2 regions of the Paraburkholderia sp. JHI869 genome follow, and region 2 is predicted to be linked to the other one. Evidence: riboswitches for the same ligand, from Rfam matches in the RefSeq annotation. Region 2 holds a riboswitch; the other holds the start of a gene.
What was found. A riboswitch is a leader RNA that binds a small molecule or an ion and turns the genes downstream of it on or off. The one in region 2 is predicted to bind manganese.
Positions count from the first base shown of each region.

Region 1: linked by a shared signal. The riboswitch ahead of VSR72_RS16745 (sodium:calcium antiporter) and the one ahead of VSR72_RS11570 (TMEM165/GDT1 family protein) in region 2 are both predicted to bind manganese.

Region 1 covers NZ_JAYMSC010000008.1:238,169-248,339, reverse strand. The annotation lists gene VSR72_RS16760 (MFS transporter) at 1-1,376, opposite strand, end outside; gene VSR72_RS16755 (TetR/AcrR family transcriptional regulator) at 1,422-2,024, opposite strand; gene VSR72_RS16750 (HPP family protein) at 2,187-3,278, shown strand; gene VSR72_RS16745 (sodium:calcium antiporter) at 3,296-4,294, opposite strand; yybP-ykoY riboswitch at 4,441-4,575, opposite strand; gene VSR72_RS16740 (porin) at 4,648-5,820, opposite strand; gene VSR72_RS16735 (DUF4148 domain-containing protein) at 6,261-6,494, shown strand; gene VSR72_RS16730 (hypothetical protein) at 6,591-6,746, shown strand; gene VSR72_RS16725 (methyltransferase domain-containing protein) at 6,861-7,544, shown strand; gene VSR72_RS16720 (LysR family transcriptional regulator) at 7,640-8,545, opposite strand; gene VSR72_RS16715 (ketopantoate reductase family protein) at 8,652-9,602, shown strand; gene VSR72_RS16710 (VOC family protein) at 9,599-9,991, shown strand; gene VSR72_RS16705 (MaoC family dehydratase) at 9,994-10,171, shown strand, end outside.
Region 2 covers NZ_JAYMSC010000005.1:107,559-117,729, forward strand. The annotation lists gene VSR72_RS11560 (PP2C family serine/threonine-protein phosphatase) at 1-735, shown strand, start outside; gene VSR72_RS11565 (hypothetical protein) at 1,602-1,931, shown strand; gene VSR72_RS11570 (TMEM165/GDT1 family protein) at 2,169-2,756, opposite strand; yybP-ykoY riboswitch at 2,777-2,946, opposite strand; gene VSR72_RS11575 (metal/formaldehyde-sensitive transcriptional repressor) at 3,053-3,328, shown strand; gene dmeF (CDF family Co(II)/Ni(II) efflux transporter DmeF) at 3,336-4,631, shown strand; gene VSR72_RS11585 (DUF1289 domain-containing protein) at 4,635-4,835, shown strand; gene VSR72_RS11590 (YncE family protein) at 4,848-5,843, opposite strand; gene VSR72_RS11595 (MFS transporter) at 5,888-7,129, opposite strand; gene VSR72_RS11600 (superoxide dismutase) at 7,176-7,910, opposite strand; gene VSR72_RS11605 (chromate transporter) at 7,942-9,126, opposite strand; gene VSR72_RS11610 (chromate resistance protein ChrB domain-containing protein) at 9,123-10,106, opposite strand.

The sequences.
Region 1 (10,171 bases), on a different contig from region 2:
ACGAAAAGCAGAATGCCGATAATCGCCACGGTCGTCGCAAATGCGTGAGCCACCTGCGCGCCGTTCGTTTGCGGCCCGGCAAGCGCGAAAAACAAGCCGCCGAGCAGCGCCACCGCGAGCGCCGCACTTACCTGCAAAACCGAGCTGACGAGCCCAGCGGCAAGACCTGACCAGCGCCTGTCGACACATTCGACATTGCGCCTGACGAGTGCGGGCAGTGCCACGCCCTGGCCGAAACCGATCAGAAAGAGCGACGCGCTCAACGCGTGCAATCGTTCATCATGAACAAGCATCGCAGTCCAAAATAATCCGCAACCCTCGATTGCCATGCCGGCCGCTGCCGCGCGATGTCCGAACCGGCGCGCGATCAGCGGGTTGAGCAGCGGCCCGATCAAAAAGCCGATGCCCAGGGGCAGAATACGCAGCCCGACCTCGAGGGGCGCGAGCCCGAGCGCGCGCTGCACGTAAATCGCGAACATCATGAAGAACGGTGCGAGCGAATAGAAGAAGAGCGTGGCGACGAGCCCGCGCACGAGACCCGGCGCGGCAAAAATAGTGGGCGGCACGAGCGCATCGCGCCCGGCGTTCGCGACACGCGCCTCGTAACGCCAGAAGATCGCGAACAGCGGTGCGGCGCACGCGAGCAGCGCCCACGTCCAGACCGGCCAGCCGCGCTCGCGGCCTTCGATCAGCGGGATTACGAGCGCAGCCAGCGCCACGGCGAGCAAGGCCATGCCGCCGGGATCGAGCTTCGCGGGTTGCTCCGAGCGGCTTTCGCGCACGAGCCAGTACGCAGCGGGCGCGGCCACGATCACGACTGGCAGGTTGATCAGAAAAATGCTGCGCCAGCCAAGCCCGAATACATTAGCCGAAACGAGCACGCCGCCGAGCGCCTGCCCCGCCACTGATGCGATCCCATAGGCGGTGCCGAACAGGCTGAGCGCGAGCCCCTTCTGATGCGCCGGAAAAAGCGCGTGGATCGACGCGAGCGCCTGGGGCGCCATGACGGCTGCGGCACCGCCCTGGAGGACGCGCCCCACGACCAGCGCACCAGGCGAACCGGCGAACCCGCATACGGCCGAAGCGGCTGCGAACGCGACTATCCCCACGAGGAAGATGCGCCGCCGGCCGTACAGGTCGCCGAGCCGCCCGCCCGTGATGAGAAAGATAGCGTAGGTCGCCGCATACGCGGAAATCACCAGTTGCGCGATGGCGGCGCTGGCATGCAGATCGGTCTGCATGGACGGCAGCGCTACGTTGACGATGAAGAAGTCGAGCGGCGGCAAGAGCGTGCCCATCAGCAGCACGGTCAACGCCGACCAGGTGCGTGCGCCCGCTCGCGTGGGCGGCAATTCCACAGTCGAAAGGTTCGTCATGCGGCCTCCATATGGGACTAATTGGTTCCAAATTAACCAAAAAAACTAGCGGATGGCGCTCAGCGCAATTTCAGCAATCGCGTCCATCGCCTGTTCGCCGGCGTCGGTCTTGCCCAGTACGCGCATGCCTTCGATCGTGCAGAGCAGGAAGCGCGCGAGGTCGTCGGCGTTCTGGTTGGCGGCCAGTTCGCCCGCTGCCTGGCCGCGGCGGATGGCGCCGGCAAGCAGCGCCTGCATGCGCGCGAACATGTCCGTGACGCGCGCTTTCACCTCGGCGTCGAAGGGCAGGCATTCGGTGGCGGCGGCCGTGACCGGACAGCCCGCAAGCCCTTCGAGGCCGGCGGAAAGGCGCACGTAGTGACGCAGCGCCTCACGCAGCGCGGTGCGCGCCGAGGCGTGCCGCAGGTTGCGCGTGAGCCGTGCGATACCGCGCTCGGTATAGAAGTCGAGCGCCGCGAGAAAGAGCTGGTGCTTGTCGCCGAACGCCTTGTAGAGGCTGCCGCGCGAAAGCTGCGTGCCTTCGATCAAGTCGGGCAGCGACGTGGCGGCATAGCCGCGCGCGCGAAAAACCTCGAGCGCGTTCTGCACGGCTTCTTGCTCGTCGAATTCACGCGGACGGCCGGGGCCAGAACGGGTATCGGATTTCATGGCTTTATTCTAGACCAAACGATTCCGAATTACTGAGAAAAATGCGTGGAGTGAGTCCAAACATGCATACAGGATGAATTATATGTACGCACAGAAATATCAATTGTTGATATTTGGCGCGCATCGGTAATCTGGCTGACATACCGACCAGCAAGCCCCACTATGTCCCGCACCGCACTCATCGAATGGCTGACGAGTTTCGTGCCCAACCCGGCCGCGCCGCAATGGCGCGAGCGGGGGCGGCGCTGTGGCGGGGCGTTGATAGGCATCGCGTTCACGGGTCTTGCGACGCACTTGATGTTTGGCGCGGCAGGCGATATCCCGCTCCTCGTGGCGCCGATGGGCGCTTCTGCTGTGCTGCTCTTCGGCGCGTCGGATAGCCCGCTCGCGCAGCCGTGGTCGATTCTTGGCGGCAACTTCGTCTCAGCGCTGGTCGGCGTGGCGTGTGCGCAATGGATCGCCTCGCCGGTCGCAGCGGCTTCCGTGGCCGTGGCGCTCGCGATCTGCGCGATGTTCCTGTGCCGCTGCGTGCACCCGCCTTCAGGCGCCGTCGCGCTGACCGCCGTGCTCGGCGGTCCCGCTGTCCACGCGCTCGGTTTTCACTTCGTGCTCGCGCCGATTGCGTTCCAGTCCGTCGCGTTGCTCAGCGCCGCGCTCGCGTTCCATGCGCTGACCGGGCACCGCTATCCACGCGCCGCATTTCGTCCGACGCCAGAGGCCGCTGCCGCGCCACTTGCCGCGCTCTCGCAACATCTGCTGGAGCCGCTGGATTTCCCGCAAAAATCGTTCGAACAACTCACTTGTGAGGAAATCATGTCGATCGGCTGTCCCGCCGTGCCCGCAACAATGGGTGCGCGAGCGGCGCACGAAATGTTTCGCCGTCACGGGGCTTCGACGCTGCCCGTGGTCGATGCCATGGACCGTGTGGTTGGCGTCGTCACGCACCACGCGCTCGGTGACCTCGCGCCAGCGGCTGGCCTCAAGCGCCTCTGGATCGCGCTGCGCCGCACGGTGCTGCGCGAGTCGGCGCGCGTGGAAGAAACGGTGGAAGCGGTGATGGCGGCCGGCGTGCACGCGGTTCATCGGGCCACGCCGCTCGCGCATCTGGTGCCGATCTTCATCGAGCACGCCTACCACGACATCCCCGTGATGGACGATGCGCGGCGGCTCGTTGGGGTGGTCAGGCATTCGGACATGATCCGCTGGCTCCATCACCATGCAGGCGCCGCTCAGGCCGCAGCAGCAGCAGCCTGAGGTTGCTCAGTGCCGCGTTACACCACGAACAGCAACGCTGCGAACACCGCATAGAGCCAGCCGACGTGCGTGAGTTGCCGGCTGCGCACCTTCGGCGCGCGAAACGCCCACTGCAGGAACAGGATGGCGACCATGGTCGTCACAGCCGCGAGAATCGAAGGCGTGCCGAGATGCCACGGCGTGAAGAAGAGGCCGAACGCCGTGGGAATGGTGGCCTGAATCATCATCGCGCCGCTGATGTTCGCGAGCGCCAGCCGCTCCTTGCCCTGACGCACCCAGATGATCGCGTTCATGATCTCTGGCAATTCGGTTGCGATCGGGCTGAACAGCACGGCGGTCAATTGGGGGCTCAGGCCGAGCCACGGCCCCACGGCGCTGATCTGCTGCACGAACAGATGCGAGGCCGCGAAGATCACCGCGAGCGCGCCCAGTGTCTGCAGGAGAATCCACACCATCGCTGGATTCTCGTCGTGCGGGCGCAGCTTCAGCGGTTCGAGGTCGCCTTCGACTTCGCCGCTGTCTTCGGCGGAAAGCTCCTTCCAGCAATAGAACGCGTAGGCCGCGAGAAACGCAATCCCCAGCAACGGCTTGAAGCTGAACACCACGAGCCCGAGCGCGATCTTCGCGACGAAGATCGCGAGGAACCAGAGCTGGTCGCGGCGCAGGCGGCGCGTATTCACATCGACGTGGGCGGCGCGCTCGCGGCCCACGCGCTTCGCGGTCGCGAGCAACGCGACGCCCACCACGGCATACGCGATCGTGCTGAGCGCGAGCGGCCCGCCAATCGCGGCGCCCACGCCAATTTCCTTGTGCGCGGGATCGCCGCCGAAAGCGACGGCAACGAGCGTGACCACGCTCTCGGGCAGCGCCGTGCCGAAGGCGGCGAGGATCGTGCCGGTGGCGGTTTGCGTGACCTTGAGCTTCTGGCCGAGCCACTCGACGCTATTGACGAAGGTCTCGCAGGACAAATAGATGATGCCGGCCGCGGCAATGAGCAGGGCGAACGTCAAGATCATGACGAACGCTCCGTGGCGCAAATGAAGAAGGGATGCGGGGCGAGACGAGTCATTATTTTTGCCGTGATGTGCGAGCCGGGCACCGAAACCATGACGCTTCCCTTCGCCCGGCTCGGGTGAAAGGGAAAACGTCATAGGTCTCGTCAGGCCGCGCAGTTGCAGCGATACGCTGCAGTCACTCGCAATACGGCTGCCGACGCCATGGTGCAGGAGCACCAATTATGTTGACGGCGGCGCAACACCCAGGCAGGCGTTGCAGACTACTCCCCTAAGACAGGGGGCGATTATAGCCGAAGTTCATGGCGGCGAGCGATTTTCAGCGCGCGCGCCGTTCCCGCTGCGCAGCATCAGACTCAGAACTTGTGACGCAGGCCGACCATCACCATTGCCTGCTTGTCGTTAGTGGAGTCGTTACCGAAGTCGCCGAACGAGGCGACCGCGTTCACGAGCTCACCGGTCTCCGCATCGATCGTCTTGCCCGACGCCTTCTGGTAGCCCGCGAGCGCATAGATATCGGTGCGCTTGGAGAGGAAGTAGTCGCCGCCCAGGCTGAACTGGTTGTAGCTCGCGTCCACGCCGTTGCCATGACCCTTCGTGTAGTTGTAGCCGAAGCCCACGAGCGCGACCGGCGTGACCTGATAGTTGATGAAGGCCTGGCCGGTGTTGAACTTCGTGTTGCTGTTTGCGCCAGCTGCGCTCTGATAGTTGGCGTATTCGACGTTGCTGTACGCGAGGCCCGCCGTCACCGGTCCGTACGTGTAGTCGCCGGCTGCGCGAATGATCTGCAGCGAGTTCGCGGAAACGAAGCCGCCCGTAATGGCGGCGGAATCTACGTTGACATCGGTGTTCGGATTCAGGCCGTCGAACGTCGCGACCGTGCCGCCGTTGCTGTTGGCCTTGAAATAGCCCGCACCGAAGCCGAACGGCCCATGGTTGTATGCGGCCGCCACGGCCCACGTCTGACCCGCGCCCGTGCTGCCCGGCTGGCCGCCGAACGCATACATCGCGCTCATCTGCAGTCCGCCGAAGTTAGGGCTCGCATACTTGATCGAGTTGCTGGTGCGGTAGCTGTTGTCGTAGTTGTCCATGTCGCCCGGCGTGGCGAACGCGGAGCCGAATGCACCGTCGTTGGTGAGCGGCTGGAGCAAGTCGATGAGCGGATCGTACTGGCGGCCGAGCGTGACGGCGCCTGCGGTGGCCGAATTCAGGCCGACCATTGCCGTACGGCCGAAGAGACGACCGCCCTGGCCCTGCTTGCCGTTGTCGACGTTGAAGCCGCTTTCGAGCTTGAAGATCGCCGAAAGACCGTTGCCGAGGTCCTCGGTGCCGCGCAGGCCCCAGAGGTTCGGCGACATGTTGCCGGACATCATCTGGAACGTGCCGCCCGAGCCGTTCTTGCCTTGCTGGTTGCCGAACCAGGCAACGGAGGTGTCGAGCGAGCCGTAGAGCGTCACGCTGCTTTGCGCGTGGGCGATCGAGGCAAACGATGCCAGCGTGAAAGCGGCGGCGAGAGCGGTTTTTTTCATTGAATGGTCTTCGTGAATGAGTGGCAGGTGTGAGAGTGAATTCGCGGCGCGAGAAGGCGCGGTGTGGCCGGCGGCCCGAAATTCAGCGGCGATTATGCGTAACGCCTTCCATGGACGAATTTGAAAAACGGAAAGACTGAGTTTCAGAAAACGCATGAGCGCGAATGTGCCGCCAGAGCGGCTTCGCAAGGCTTCGAGATGCGATGGCGTTGTTTTTTTGCGCCGAACTTTCCTGATTGATAAGAATGACTAAGTAAATATCGAAACTGAGATTCGTCCGTGAACGATTAAACATTTCTTCATTTTCGTGCGGATGTTTGGCGAAAGTCGCGCCTCTATCCTTGCCTCACGAGTCGCAACGCGATTCGATGCCGGAACGGGCAACGCTTCCGGCCATGAACCGATGGCCCCGGCCCGTGAGGCCGCACAGGAGAAACGAGGTGAAGATATTCAAGAGCGGCGCGTGCGTCGCAATCATGCTGTCGATATCGGCGCTTGCGCATGCGCAGACGGCGGCGAGCGCACCGCAAGCGAGCGTGCAGCAGTTGGCAAGCGCACAAGTCCCCCAGGCCGATGCGGCGATCACGCGCGCACAGGTGCGTCACGAACTGGTGCATGCCGAGCGCGACGGGCAGATCCAGACGCTCGATCGAACGCTCTACGCGCACCACTAACGCCGCCCGCGTGCTCCCGTCGCGGCGAAGCAGGCCGCGCGTCGTGACGGAACCTCGTAACGCGGCCTGTCAACGTCGGCTCATCGCATACCATTCATGAAATCACGCATTCTTTCTTACGTGCTGCGCGCCACGCTGTGCGTTACTGTCGCCGCTGCCTTCTCCGGATGCGCGAACCTGCATCCGCAGCCCAACGGTCCCGGCGATTGCGTCGGGCCGGCCGACTTCTGCGTGCCGTTCTTTGGCTCCTGATTCGCGCGGTCGTTTCGTCTTGCAGCCGTGTTCGCGCGCCGCTTGGGGTCTGCGGCGGCGCGCATAATACGCGTTCGGGTGGCACATCCACGATCCGCATGTACGAGGAGACCCATGAATCGCGATATCCGCACCGACGCCGAAGTCCTTGCATCATGGCAGCGCAACGCGACGCCCTGGATCGCCGCCGTGCGCGGCGGCGAGATCGCGAGCCGCCGGCTCGCGACGGACGCAGCGGTGCTCGACGCCGTGCTCGCGTGCACACCGCGCAGCGTGATCGATCTCGGCTGCGGCGAAGGCTGGCTCGCGCTGGCGCTCGCGCGCCGCGGCGTCGCGGTCACGGGCGTCGACGCGGTGCCCGAACTCGTGGAGGCCGCGCGCGAGGCGGGACTCGCGGACTGCCGCCTGCTGACGTACGAGCAGGTCGCGCAGGGCGCATTGCGCTGCCGCGCCGATGCGGTGGTGTGCAACTTCTCGCTGATCGGAGCGACCTGCGTCGATGATCTGCTGCGCGCGATGCCCACGCTGCTGGAGCCGCAAGGCACGCTCATCGTGCAGACGCTGCATCCGCTCATGGCATGCGGCGATGAACCTTATGTCGATGGCTGGCGCGCCGGATCGTGGGCCGGATTCAGCCCTGCGTTTCGCGACGCGCCGCCGTGGTACTTTCGCACGCTGGAAAGCTGGATCGCGTTGCTCGAAGCAAGCGGTCTCGCTTTGCGCGCGTTGCGCGAGCCGCTCGACCCACGCAGCGGCAAGCCCGCTTCGGTGTTGTTGATGGCGCAACGGCGCGGCTGACAAAAGAGGAGGCCGAGACAGTGGCGATGACTTCTCACGTCTAGATCGGCGTCATAGCCACGTCGAGACCTCGATCGATGAACTCCGCGCGCTGCTCACGTCGAAACGCCGAACAGCTGAACGACCACGCCACGCAACCAGCGATTCCCCGCCTCGTGGTGATATCGCGCATGCCAGTGTTGCCGCACGGCGAATCCATCCACGGGAATCGGGCACGAATGGACGGCCAGATCGCCCGCCTGCGCGAGCGTTTCGCCGATGTGACGCGGCAGCGTCGCGACCAGGTCGGTGGTCTGGACGATCGTTCCGAGCCCGAGGAAACCCGGCAGTTGCAGCACGACATCACGCTCGATCCGCTCGCGCGCCAACGCCTGTTCGAGCAACTGCGCACCCGTGCCCGATTCGATGGCGACGTGCCCCTCTGCACGGTACTGCTTCAAATCGAGCCGCCCGCGAATGCGCGGGTGATGGCGGTTGGTCAGGCACACCCAGTCCTGTAGATAGAGCTGCTGCTGATAAATGCCGCCGCTGAGCCACGGCACATAGCCGATCGCGAGGTCGGCTTCACCCGACTCCAGCGCACGCTCCGTGTTGCCGTCGATTCCCGCCGCCTCGAGCCGGATACCGGGCGCCTGCGCGCGCACATGCGCGAGCAGGCGCGGCAGCAGCGTAATGTGGCTCGCATCCGTCATGCAGATGCGAAAGCGGCGCTGCGCCGTTGCAGGATCGAATGCGATCTCCCACGCAACGAAGCGCCTGAGCGATTCGAGTATCTCGCGGCAAGGCCCGATCAGCGCGTCGGCTTGCGGCGTCGGCGCCATGCCGCCAGGCGTGCGGATGAAAAGCGGGTCCTGCAAATGCTCGCGCAGCCGCCCGAGCCAGATGCTGATAGTCGGCTGGCTCTGCCCCAGTTGCTCGGCGACGCGCGTGACGCTGCGCGTGTCGTAGAGCAGGTCGAAGAGTTGCAGCAGCTTCAGATCGGGTAAATCGGGCGGCATCATGGCTCGGCGGGCATTATTGTCTGGCGTAATGATGTCATTGTAGTCATTGCATTGCCGATATGGGCGCCAACTCCTATCGTGTGCCTACACGTCAAGGAGAAGCCCTGTGAAGATTGCGATTCTCGGCGCCGGCGCACTAGGCTGCGCGATCGGCGCCACCCTCACGGACGGCGGCCACGAAACCTGGCTGCTGGACCGTTCGCCCGTCCATGTCGAAACGATGCGTCGCGACGGTCTGCAGGTCGACGACGAGAACGGCACGCGACGCGTCCCTGTGCGAGCCGCGACCCTGGCGAGCGACGTCGGCGTCGCCGACGTGGTCGTCGTGCTGGTCAAGTCCTTCCACACCGACGCGGCGATGCGCGGCGCACTCGCGCTGATCGGGCCTGAAACGCTCGTGCTGTCGCTGCAGAACGGACTCGGGCACGAAGACGTGCTCGCCGATATCGTGGGCCGCGAGCGTGTGCTGGCAGGCAAGACGTATGTCGGCGGCGTGTTGCGCGGTCCGGGGCATGTCCAGTCGGGTGTGACCGGCAAAGCGACCTATATCGGCGAACTCGATGGGCGGATCACGCCCCGGGTGCAGGCGATCGCCGAGGCTTTCAACGCCGCCGGGCTGATGACCACGGTCAGCGACAACATCATGGGCACGATGTGGGACAAGCTGCTCGTCAACGTCGCCACGGGCGCGATCACTGGCATCACGCGTCTCACCTACGGCCAGCTTTACGACGAGCCGTTGTTGAAGGCGACGGCGCTCGCTGCCATCGGCGAAGCCATGGCGGCAGCACAGGCGGCGGGCATCACGCTTTCGATGACGGACCCCGAACAGGCTTGGGCACTTGCGGCCGAAGGTCTCTCTCCCGCGTTCAAGACGTCGATGCTGCAAAGCCTCGAAAAAGGCTCAGTCACGGAGATCGATTTCATCAACGGCTCGGTGGTGCGCTGGGGACAACGGCTCGGCGTGCCGACGCCCGTCAACGCGACGCTGGTGGCATGCATCAAGGGCATCGAACGCGCGATGGCCGACGAGCAGCGCAAGGAGGCAACGGCATGAGCGGCTCGAAGGCTTATCTGGAGCACGTCGCGATCTGGGTGAAGGACGTCCACTGGCATATCCGCTTCTTCGAAGACGCGCTCGGCATGACCCTGCGCGAAGTCGATGGCACCGTCGACGCGCCGAGTCAGTACTGGACGATTGGTGGCCTGCAGTTCATTCATGCGCCGCAATACGAAGGGCCTGAAGGGCGCCTCGCGCATCTTGGCGTCATGTGTGAAGACCTGGAAGCGGCGTTGGCTGCGGCCCAGGCCTATGGTGTCAGCGAGATGCCGCAGGGTCGCAACTGGCTGCGCCTGCCCGATGGCCTTGCCGTCGAACTGATTCAGGCGAGGCCCGCGTCGTGTGTCGCGCAGGCGCTGAGCATCAACCCGCGCGCGGAGGCATGAGTATGACGATCATCGACAAGTACTGGGACGACGCCCGCGAAGGCGACGAGTGCGTGAGCCCGAACTACATCGTGACGAAGGAGCGCATTCTCGCGTACGCCGACCTCACGGGCGACCATACGCCCGTGCACGTGGACGAGGCGTATGCCAACGCGAGCCACTTTGGCTGTCTCGTCGCGC
Region 2 (10,171 bases):
CAGCGGGACAGCAACCAGGATGCGCTTGGCTACACCATCACGGACGACTACGCCTGCTTTGTCGTGAGCGACGGCGTCTCCGGCGATCCTGGTAGCGAAATCGCCTCGCGTTGCGCAGTCGAGCGCATCCTCCACCGGGCGCAGGACACCGGCCGCACGCTCGCGCAGACCTTGCTCGAGTGCATCGAGGAAGCACACGCCGCGATCCTCGCGATGCAGCAGCGCGACCGCGAGCGCGGCCGCATGAGTGCGACCGTCGTGGCGCTCTTCATCGACCGGCGGCACGACATCGCGCAATGGGTCCATCTCGGCGACAGCCGCCTCTACCGGTTCGCACGCGGCGCGCTGATCGAACAGACGCGCGATCACAGCGTGCGCCAGCAACTGCTGGACGCAGGCCTGCCAGGCGACGGCGTCAATCCCGCCTGGCTGCATATGGCGCTCGGCATGCGCGGCCAGATCGCGCCCACGATCAGCCCGCCGCACGTGCTGGAAGATGGCGATGTGTTCTTGCTCTGCACCGACGGGCTCTGGCAATCCGTCGCGGAGGATGCACTCGAAGATCGCCTGCGCGTCGTTCATACCGTCGACGACTGGGCCGTGCTGATCGAGCACGAGGCGATCCGTCATACGGACAGCGCGCCGCACGCCGATAATTACTCTGCGCTCGCAGTCTGGGCCGGGAGTCCACAGAACGTCACGCTGGCGCGCGTGAGGGCGCGCCGGGCGTCGTGAGATGGTGCGGATCGGACGCGTGCAATGTCCAGAGCGGAGCATCACTGAATACGCGGCGGCAAAACATCCTGACTAACATGACGTCGGAGCTTCGTGATCCGGAGCGGAGCTAGTTATCGCCCCGGGCTCGGTGCAATCTGGAATAGCTTGCGTGACTGCTCCCGGCTTGTTGGGCTCGGTGCGCAGGTTTTCACGACATAGTGGTCTTGTCCGGCCGCTTCGGGCAGTGGTCGGCGGAACTGGCCATTCGACTTGCGCCCTCAGATCGTCGACAATCGGAGACGAAGTCGGTCCGTACAGCGTTAAAACGCTGTACGACAGATCCCGAACTCACAGTTCTCGGGATGAAGTCTCGGTCGTAGTGCCGGTTCTCTTCACGGAAAATTTGAGGTGTTGCTTTGACAACGAGCAGGATCGATCAGCTAGTCCAAAAAATTGCCTCTTTGCAGCAGGAGCTGAATAATGAGCGATTTACGGAGCTTCGGCTGTATCGTCGTGATACTGCGATCTACGAACTGTCGAGTGCCGTCAATCATACACTCGCCTGCTGATTGAGCGAGAACTATCGACCAATTGACATTCTTGTCGAGCGCGGCAGGAACTTCATACGCGAAACGCCTACCGAGAATCCAATCGCATTGATGTACTACACCCTTGCGGAAGAGTTCTTCGAGACTGTGCAGGCGGCCTTGGAAATGATTCCGCGCGCGAAGGCATAAACACACCTGTTGTGTGAGTCGCGGGCCGGGGACGAACAGACACGTCAGGTCGTGGGACGCCGTGTGGCCACTATGTGCCGTTCGACACCCTGAGGTAAATTGTCGCCAGTTGCTGTGCAAGGAACACGACGCATGGATAGTAGGCTAGTGCCCATTGAACCGCTGTCGCAGGTTGCATTTATCCACGACTATTTCCAGCTCGTTTTTCAGGAAGAACGGTTCACCGTCTATAATAGGGCTGCAATTGCAGATGGAGAAAATGTAATCCGCCAAGGAAGCGTAGGCTTCTGCGATAAACTCGTTGAGTTAATAGGCCAGTCCGTGGTCGCTGTCACGCAAACAGATGCTTACGTGCTTTGCCTTCGCTTTTCAGGTGGCGCGACGTTTCAGGTCGAGGCAGACCATGATCCGTCGTGGCCAGAAGCCTTCGACTTCATCGGCAGAAGCCAATTCTGGCACACCGAACTGAACCGCTGAGTCACCCCGCTGAACGTCTGCTTTGAAGAGATGCAAGTGGCCGCTCCGGGTCGGTTATGCCGCCGCATGAGGGCGTGGGCCGTGGGCGGGCGGTGTGCCTGGTCGTGGGGTGCAATGCGGCCACATTCGGACACCCATCCTATCCAATGATGTGCCGCTCGAACGACAAAATGTCCTTCGGAAGCGGTCACTCAACAGCGAATGTGCAGACCTCGTCAGGACATGCGCTCCGGCCGCTTAGAACAGCGGATGTGCTTCGGGATACAGCGCCGTTCGGAGAGCAAAGCCTCCGAGGACCACAAAAATAACAGCAGCCACTACATGTACCGCCTTGGTCGGCAGCCGGTCAGCGAACTTGTGACCAAGGTAAATGACCGGGACATTGGCGAGCATCATGCCCAGCGTCGTTCCCGCGACGACCCAAATGAACTCATGAAAGCGGGCCGCGAGGGCAACCGTCACCACCTGCGTCTTGTCGCCCATTTCCGCTAGAAAGAACGTCACTACCGTCGTGCCGAACACACCCATGTGCCCCTTCGTGACGGCATCCGTTTCGTCCAGCTTGTCAGGAATGAGAATCCAGATGGCCATCAGCGCGAACGACACGACAACGGCCCAGTTCATGACGTGGGGATTGATGACGTTTGCGAGCCACGCTCCCAGCGCGCCCGAAAATCCGTGATTGACCAACGTCGCCACGAAGACGCCGAGCACGATCGGAATGGGCTTGCGATAACGGGCAGCGAGAACGAGTGAGAGGAGTTGCGTCTTGTCGCCAATTTCGGCAAGAGCGACCACGCTGGTCGAGACGAGGAACGATTCCATAGGGTTTGTTGTTACCGGGCCGCGCAGTCAACACTGCGATGACACACACCCCAGCGACCCGGCAAGGTAGGGATGCACGTCATCGGTCTTGCCAGGCTTGTGCTGCGCACGCCATGTCGCCATCAAGCCGACAAGTATGTTGACGTGCGCCTCCAGACATCGCGTCTGGAGCGGCTACTCCCCGAAGTGTGGCGCGATTATAAAAGCATCGCGCCGGCTCCTGCAAGGATATTTTAGTATACCCCTCCACCCTATTTTGTTAATATACCCCCCTACGCTATAACTGGAGGCGGAGCATGAGCCATACGATTCGCGAAAAACAGAAACTGCTCAACCGGGTGCGCCGCATCAAGGGACAGGTCGAGGCCATCGAGCGTGCGCTCGAGGAAGAGCGCGGTTGCATGGACGTGCTGCAGCTCATTACGAGCAGCCGTGGCGCGATGAATGGCCTGCTCGCGGTGGTTCTTGAAGACCATATCCGTACGCACCTCGTCGACGCAGAGCCGCACGACGACGAGCACGGCAGCGGGACCGAGCAACTGATCGAAGTAGTGCACAGCTACTTCAAGTGAGAGAAACATGAGTCAATTCGAGAACGCCGCTTTCGGGGCGGGACACGATCACATCTTTCTGGGCGCAGCCCACGAAGAGAACGAGCGCAGAACCTGGATGGTGATCGCGCTGTGCAGCGCGATGATGGTGGCTGAAATTGTCGGCGGCAGTCTTTTTGGCTCGCTCGCACTCGTCGCCGATGGACTCCACATGTCGACGCACGCCGGCGCAATGCTGATCGCTGCCTTGGCGTATACCTACGCACGCCGGCACGCGGCCGACCCGCGCTTCGTATTCGGGACCGGCAAGCTCGGAGACCTCGCAGGCTTTACCAGCGCCATCGTGCTCGCGATGATTGCGCTGCTGATTGGGTACGAGGCCGTTTCGCGCTTTCTCTCGCCGGTGCCGATCCACTTCGGCCAGGCGATCCCCATCGCGGTGCTTGGCCTGCTGGTCAATCTGGCGAGCGTCTGGCTGCTGAGCGGCGACCATCACGGGCACAGCCACGGACATAATCACGGGCACGCTCATGGCCACGCGCATGGGCATGAAGACGACCACGGCCACGAAGAGGAGGTGCAACGCATCTTCGGTAGCGCTGGCGTCTTTGCCGTGTCGATCTTCGAGGATGGCGTGCCGCCCGTCTTCCGCATCAAGCCAGAAACGCATTCTTCAAAGCTGACAACCGATGCAGTTTCCGTCATGACGGTTCGTCCCGACGGTACACGTCAGACCTTCTCGTTTGCGGACCGTGGTGGCTATCTGGAGTCGAAAGAAGAGATTCCCGAGCCGCATGCCTTCAAGGCCGTCGTCCGCCTGCCTGATGGCGAGCATTCAATCGAGTTCGAAGAACACGAGCTCGACCACGACGACACGCAGGCTGCCGCGAACCGCGACCACAACATCCGCTCAGCCTACATTCACGTGATTGCAGACGCTGCAGTTTCCGTGCTGGCCATCATCGGCCTGTTGCTGGCCCGCGCGTTTGGCTGGGTCTGGATGGACCCGCTTGCGGGCATAATCGGCGCGCTCGTCATCGCAAACTGGTCGTGGGGTCTCATGCGCGATACGGGTGGCATCCTGCTCGACATGAACACGGACCGCCGCATGGCCGAGAACGTCCGCCACGTCATCGAAGACAACGGCGACACCGTGCTTGACCTGCATGTGTGGCGCGTAGGCCCAGGGCACATGAGCGCTGTCGTGTCGGTCGCCACAGGTGAAGCACAGCGCAACCCGGGTTTCTATCACGCGGCGCTAAAGCGGTTCAAGGGACTGTCGCATGTGACGGTCGAAGTGAATCCCAATCGGGCCGTAGCCTGAGCCATGGCAGTCAAATCTCCCTGCATTGACCTGTGCGCGTTCGATGGCAAGACCGGGCTCTGCACTGGCTGCTACCGGACGCGTGAGGAAGCCCGCAGCTGGAAAAAAATGACGGACCACAAGCGTCATCAGATCCTCAATGAAAAATCCCGGCGGCAGGCAAAGCTGACACGTGAAGCGCCGCAAGCGTCGAAACCGGACTGACCAGGTGCGCCCCTATCGCGGTGCCATGATCCGCAGGACGGGATGCCCGCCGACGTCCTTCAGCGGAAAGTACGACCGGTGCGTCGCCGCATCGAAACTGACAACGTGTGCATTCGGTCCCACGCGCCCGTCGCCAATCTTCGACACACGGGACGCGTCGACGCTGAACATCGACACGACGCCTGCCTCGCCAGCCACGAAGACCGTGTGCAATGCGGGATCGAACGCCAGGACATCCGGCTCGCCGCCGACATCGAACGCCGAGACAACCTTCATCGAACGCATGTCGAGCACCAGCAGGCGAGCATTGTCCTCGCAGGCAATTAGAGCAAGGCGTAATTCCGGGACAATCAGCAGTCCGTGATTGCCTTTCGCGCCGGGCAGATCGGTACGGGAAACAATCGTATTGGCTGCCGGATCGATCTCCACCAGTTGTCGTCGCGTCTGCACGTTGACGAAGATGTGTCGCGAAACCGGATCGTATTGCGAATTGCCCACTTCCCCGTCGAGTGGAATTGTTGCAATTCGACGGTTGCCCGGAACATCGATCACCGTCTCCGTTTCTCCGGTCTCGTCTGAAACGAACAGCCTGTGTGCATCGGGCGCGTACGCCATGCCGTCCGGATAGATGCCACCGGGCACCCGCGCAATGATTTTCAGCGTGCGCTCGTCGATCGCGACAACCTCGTTTGTGCCGGTCGCAGACGCATACACGCGGGAGAGTTCCGGCACGACCAGCACGCCGTGCACCGATGATATGCCGGATATGCGCGCGACGACGCGGGACGCGACTGTATCGAACACCACAACTTCGCTGTCCCCCAGGTGAGCGATGAACAGCAGATGCCTGTCAGGGTCATAGCTTTCATAATCGAATCGTGACACTCGCCCAGGCAGTGGAACATCCTCGACGTGCTTCAGTGGCAGATCGCCAGTTACTGCGTCATCCGCTCCATGTGCAACACAACTGGCAACGCTACCGGCCAAAGTCACGATTGCGAAAAGCATGCCAATGAGCCGCGCAACGAAGCGACGGGATGCCCTGGTGCGATTCACGACGATCCTCTCTCTGGCCTGATATGACGGAAAGCGGCGAGCACCGCGAGATCGTAGGCAATCTTGAGCACGCCACACGCAATCAGTGGTGCGCCGAGCCATCCGGCTCCCAGCAGCCCACCAGCGAATGTCGGCGCTACCGCCGCCGCGAGGCTACGCGGCACCGCAGTAAAGCTCGCTGCGGCCGGTCGTTCGGGTGGTGTCACCACCGCCATTACATAGGCACTCCGGGTCGGCACATCGAGCTGTGACAGCGCACTGCGCACAAGCAAAAGGACCAGGGTCAGTGGTAGCGTCGGCGTGAAGGCGGCGGCGATCAGGCTGACGCTTGACGGAATGTGTGTGAACACCATCGTGTTGAGCAAGCCGATCCTTCGCGCGATCGGTGCGGCGGCCAGTTGCGAGCTTGCGCTGAGCAGCCCGGACCAGAAAAAGAACTGTCCTGCTGACGCGAGCGAAAGGCCAAAGCGCTGGATCAGCCACAGCGTGAGCAGCGAGTTCACGAGCAAACCTCCCGCAAACGCGTCGACGCTGAACAGTAGCGCGAGCCGCGTGACGATCGCGCGCGACGGGCCGAGCGGCACCCGGGCAGTTGCCGCGTGCGCCTTACGCTTTGGTAGCCGGAGATACAGCAGGAAAACGACGAAACCCGTTATTGCGTAGATGATGAACATCGCGCGCATGACGGCGAGTGCGGAAAGGCCGAAATGGGCTACAACCCAATCCGGTAATCCGGCGAGCAGCGCGCCTAGTGCAGCCGAGAGCCCACCCACGAGGCTGTAGCGGGCGAAGAGCGCGGTTCGGACGTCGCCCTTCGCGGATTCTGCGAGACATGTGTGCTCAAGTGGCAGAAACAGGCTGACGTCACCCGAACTCGGGTTGAGCGTGCCGACAAACGCCACTACGAGCAGCGGCCAAAGTGACGACAGGAATCCAAACGCCAGGCCGGTTGCTGCCATCAGGGCCGCAGCGAAGAGCAGCAACGCGCGCTGCGGGTAACGGCCACCCATCAAGCCGACAGCGATCGTCGCGACGGCAGAGCCCAGCAGTGTGGCGGTGCCGACCAGGCCGACCGTGAGCTTCCCGAAACCAAGCGACAGCAGATACGCGGGCAGCAGTACGGCAACGAAGCCGTCGCAGATCCCGCGCAGACTCCGTGCTACGAGCAGCAGCCACGCGCTCTGGTCCACGCCCGCAGGAGGAAGCAGGATTGAGAGTGGCGCCCGGGCAGCAGTCATTTCAGTACCCGCGTATTCGCCTCGACGTCGTGCCAAGCGCGTGCATTCACACCGTCGCGCGTGACGGCATCGCGGCCTGAAGTCTCATTGCAGCGTTATCCCAGTTGATGATGCTGAAAAGTTGGTTGACGTACTCATTGCGGAGGTTCTGATACTTCAGGTAGTAGGCATGCTCGAAAACGTCGAGAACAAGGATCGGCTGGATGCCCCACGCCGTGAGTTTCTGGTGGTTCTCGCACTGGAGGATCATGAGCTTTCCGGTCGCAGGCAGGTATCCAACGACGCCCCAGCCTGACGCTTCAGTGGCAATCGTCGCTGCCATGAGCTGCGTCCTGAACTTCTCGTATGAGCCGAAGTTGGTGTCGATCGCTTTTGCCAGATCGCTCTTCGGCTCGCCGCCCTTACCCGATATGCTCGTCCAGTAGATGGTGTGCAGGATGTGACTGGACAGCTGATAGGCCAGCTCTCTGGTATGGAACTTCACCGATGCGAAGTCGCCGGTTTCGCGTGCCCTGGCGAGTCCTTCCTCCGCCTTGTTTGCCGCAGCGGCGGCTGGCTTGTGGTGAAAGTTGTAATGGAGTTCAACCGTGCGTGCATCAATGGCCGGTTCGAGTGCGTCATAGGTGAATGGCAGCGGCGCCGCCGCATACTTGCCGTCCGCATTGACGAGTCTGTCGACATAGCCGGGAACGCTGGCCGCGTGGACCATCTGCGCCTGGGACAGCATCATTCCTGCACCGACTGCGGCGGTATCGTGCAGAAAGGTACGTCGCGATTTCATATGCATTCCTCGCAGTTAACCCGCACGCGGGTTACCAGGCGTGCAGATGGAGAAGCGGATAGAGGGCAAGGCCAATCAGGGCGGCTGCGACGACGATCACGGGCTCTGGCAGTTTCCTGAAGCGCCACAGCAGCAGCACGGCTGCGAGTGCGATCAGCGCGGTTGGCCAGTCGATGACCGAACGCCTGGCAATGACGACGACCGAACCGGTAATTGCCCCTACGGCAGCAGCCGTAATGCCATCGACAAACGCCTTCACAGCAGGCAGCCGCCCATACTTCTTGAAGTACGGTGCGGGCAACACAGTGAACAGGTAGCACGGCAGAAACGTTCCGAGCGCGGCAACGCAGGCACCGGCCAGTCCCGCAACCAGATAGCCGATGAAACCTACGGTGATGACGACCGGCCCCGGCGTAATCATCGCGACGGCCACTGCATCGACGAACTGTTTGTCGTTCAGCCAGTGGTGCTCGGTGACGACACCGCCATACAGGAACGGCACGATCGCGAGGCCCGACCCGAATACGAACGCACCCGCCTTCGTGAAGAAGAGACCGATCTGGCCGAGCAACGGGAGATCCAGTCCACTGAAGACTCCAGCAAGTGCAGGTGCCTGTGTCACTGCTAATGCATTGAGCCCGCCTTTGCCCAGCCACCGGGGCGGCGAGCGGCGCAGCCAGTTGACGACGCCTCCCGCGATGAAGAGCCACGCAATCTCCGATTCCGTGGCAACCGTCACGACTGCGAGAGTCAGGAAAACAATCCAGAGCAGGCGGTCGGTTCCGAGCGTCTTGGTCGACAGCTTGTACGCGCTCATCGCGATGATGCCGACCACTGCCGCGCCGACGCCGTAGAACACCGCCTGCATCCACGACAGCCCGCCAAAATGCGCGTAGGCCCAGCCCAGCGCGACGACCATCAGGAACGAAGGCAGCACGAAGGCAAGGCCAGCGATCGTTGCTCCGAGAAGGCGGTAATGCACATAGCCGAGATAGATGCCAAGCTGCGCGGCGAGCGGGCCGGGCATCATTTGGGCCAGTGCCAGCCCTTCGCGGTAGTCCGCTTCGGCAATCCAGCCGCGATGCTCGACCAGATCGCGACGCATGTAGCCGACGAGCGCGACCGGCCCACCAAAGCCGACCGTGCCGAGCTTCAGCATATAGCGCGCCATTTGGCCAAGCGTGTAACCGGGCACATGCGCCGTCGTCGTGCTCATGGCCGCCTTCCCCTATCGCCGCCTTTTTCGCTCGCCGCCGCGAAGTGCGTGTACATCGAATCGAGCACTGGACTCATGGCATCGAGCAATTCATCGTCGCCGGCCGAGCGCTCCCGAGTACCGGCCATGACCGCTTCGAACCCGATGGCTTCCGGCACGCTTGCGCCGCCTACGTCGAGCGCGTGAACCATGGCGCCGAGGCGCAAGAGTGCCGGGTCCCTGTCGAGGCCGAAGCTCGCCAGCAGCACTTCGAATGTGACGCGCTCTCCCACATGGGTAAAGACGGCGCCATCGAAATCGAATCCGAGTGCGTCCGCCGGGCAGACGTCCGGTGATGGCAGCCAGATGAAGCGCGCGTCGCGGTCGATGAAACGGCGAATCAGCCATGCGCTCGCCACACGGTCGACCCACATCCGCCTGCGGGTCGCCCAGGTCCGCCCCTGATAGTCCTCGACGGAAAGCGAGCGGATTGCGCGGTCTGCCGCGTGTGGCTCGCCGGGCGAGAGCACCGTGTCGACGTGCGCCACAAAATCCTGCCAGGCGGCCTCGGCGCGCGTTGCCGCCTCGCCCGGAAAGAAGTCGATGGCGACGATGGTCTCGTAGTCCTTGCGCAAGCGCCGCATCACCTTCGTCAGTTCCGCGGCGGACTGGCCCGAGACCGTCTTCCGGGCATCGGCGAGCGTGCGGATGAGGCCGTCGTACTCGTCAGCGCGATCAAACAGCACGCGGAATTCGGCCTCCTGCGACGCGTCAAGACTAGGCGCGCGCAGCAGGTGGGCTGTGCCGCCGCTTTCGCCAATCGCGACCGAAAGCTCCCGCAGCACGCCCTCGCGCGCTTCCGTATAAGGCAAGAGGTAGATGCCGTCGCGCAGAACGGCGCAGCCCTTTGCCTTGAGTGCGCGCCAGAAGCGCATACGCGCCGTCGCATTCTCGGTGGGCAATGTCAGTACAAGGACCGACCAGGTCGATAATGATTTCATGTAGATTATGCTACTGCTGTGTAGCGTCATCTACAAGTTAACTTTAGAGTGCCGCCGATTGGCTG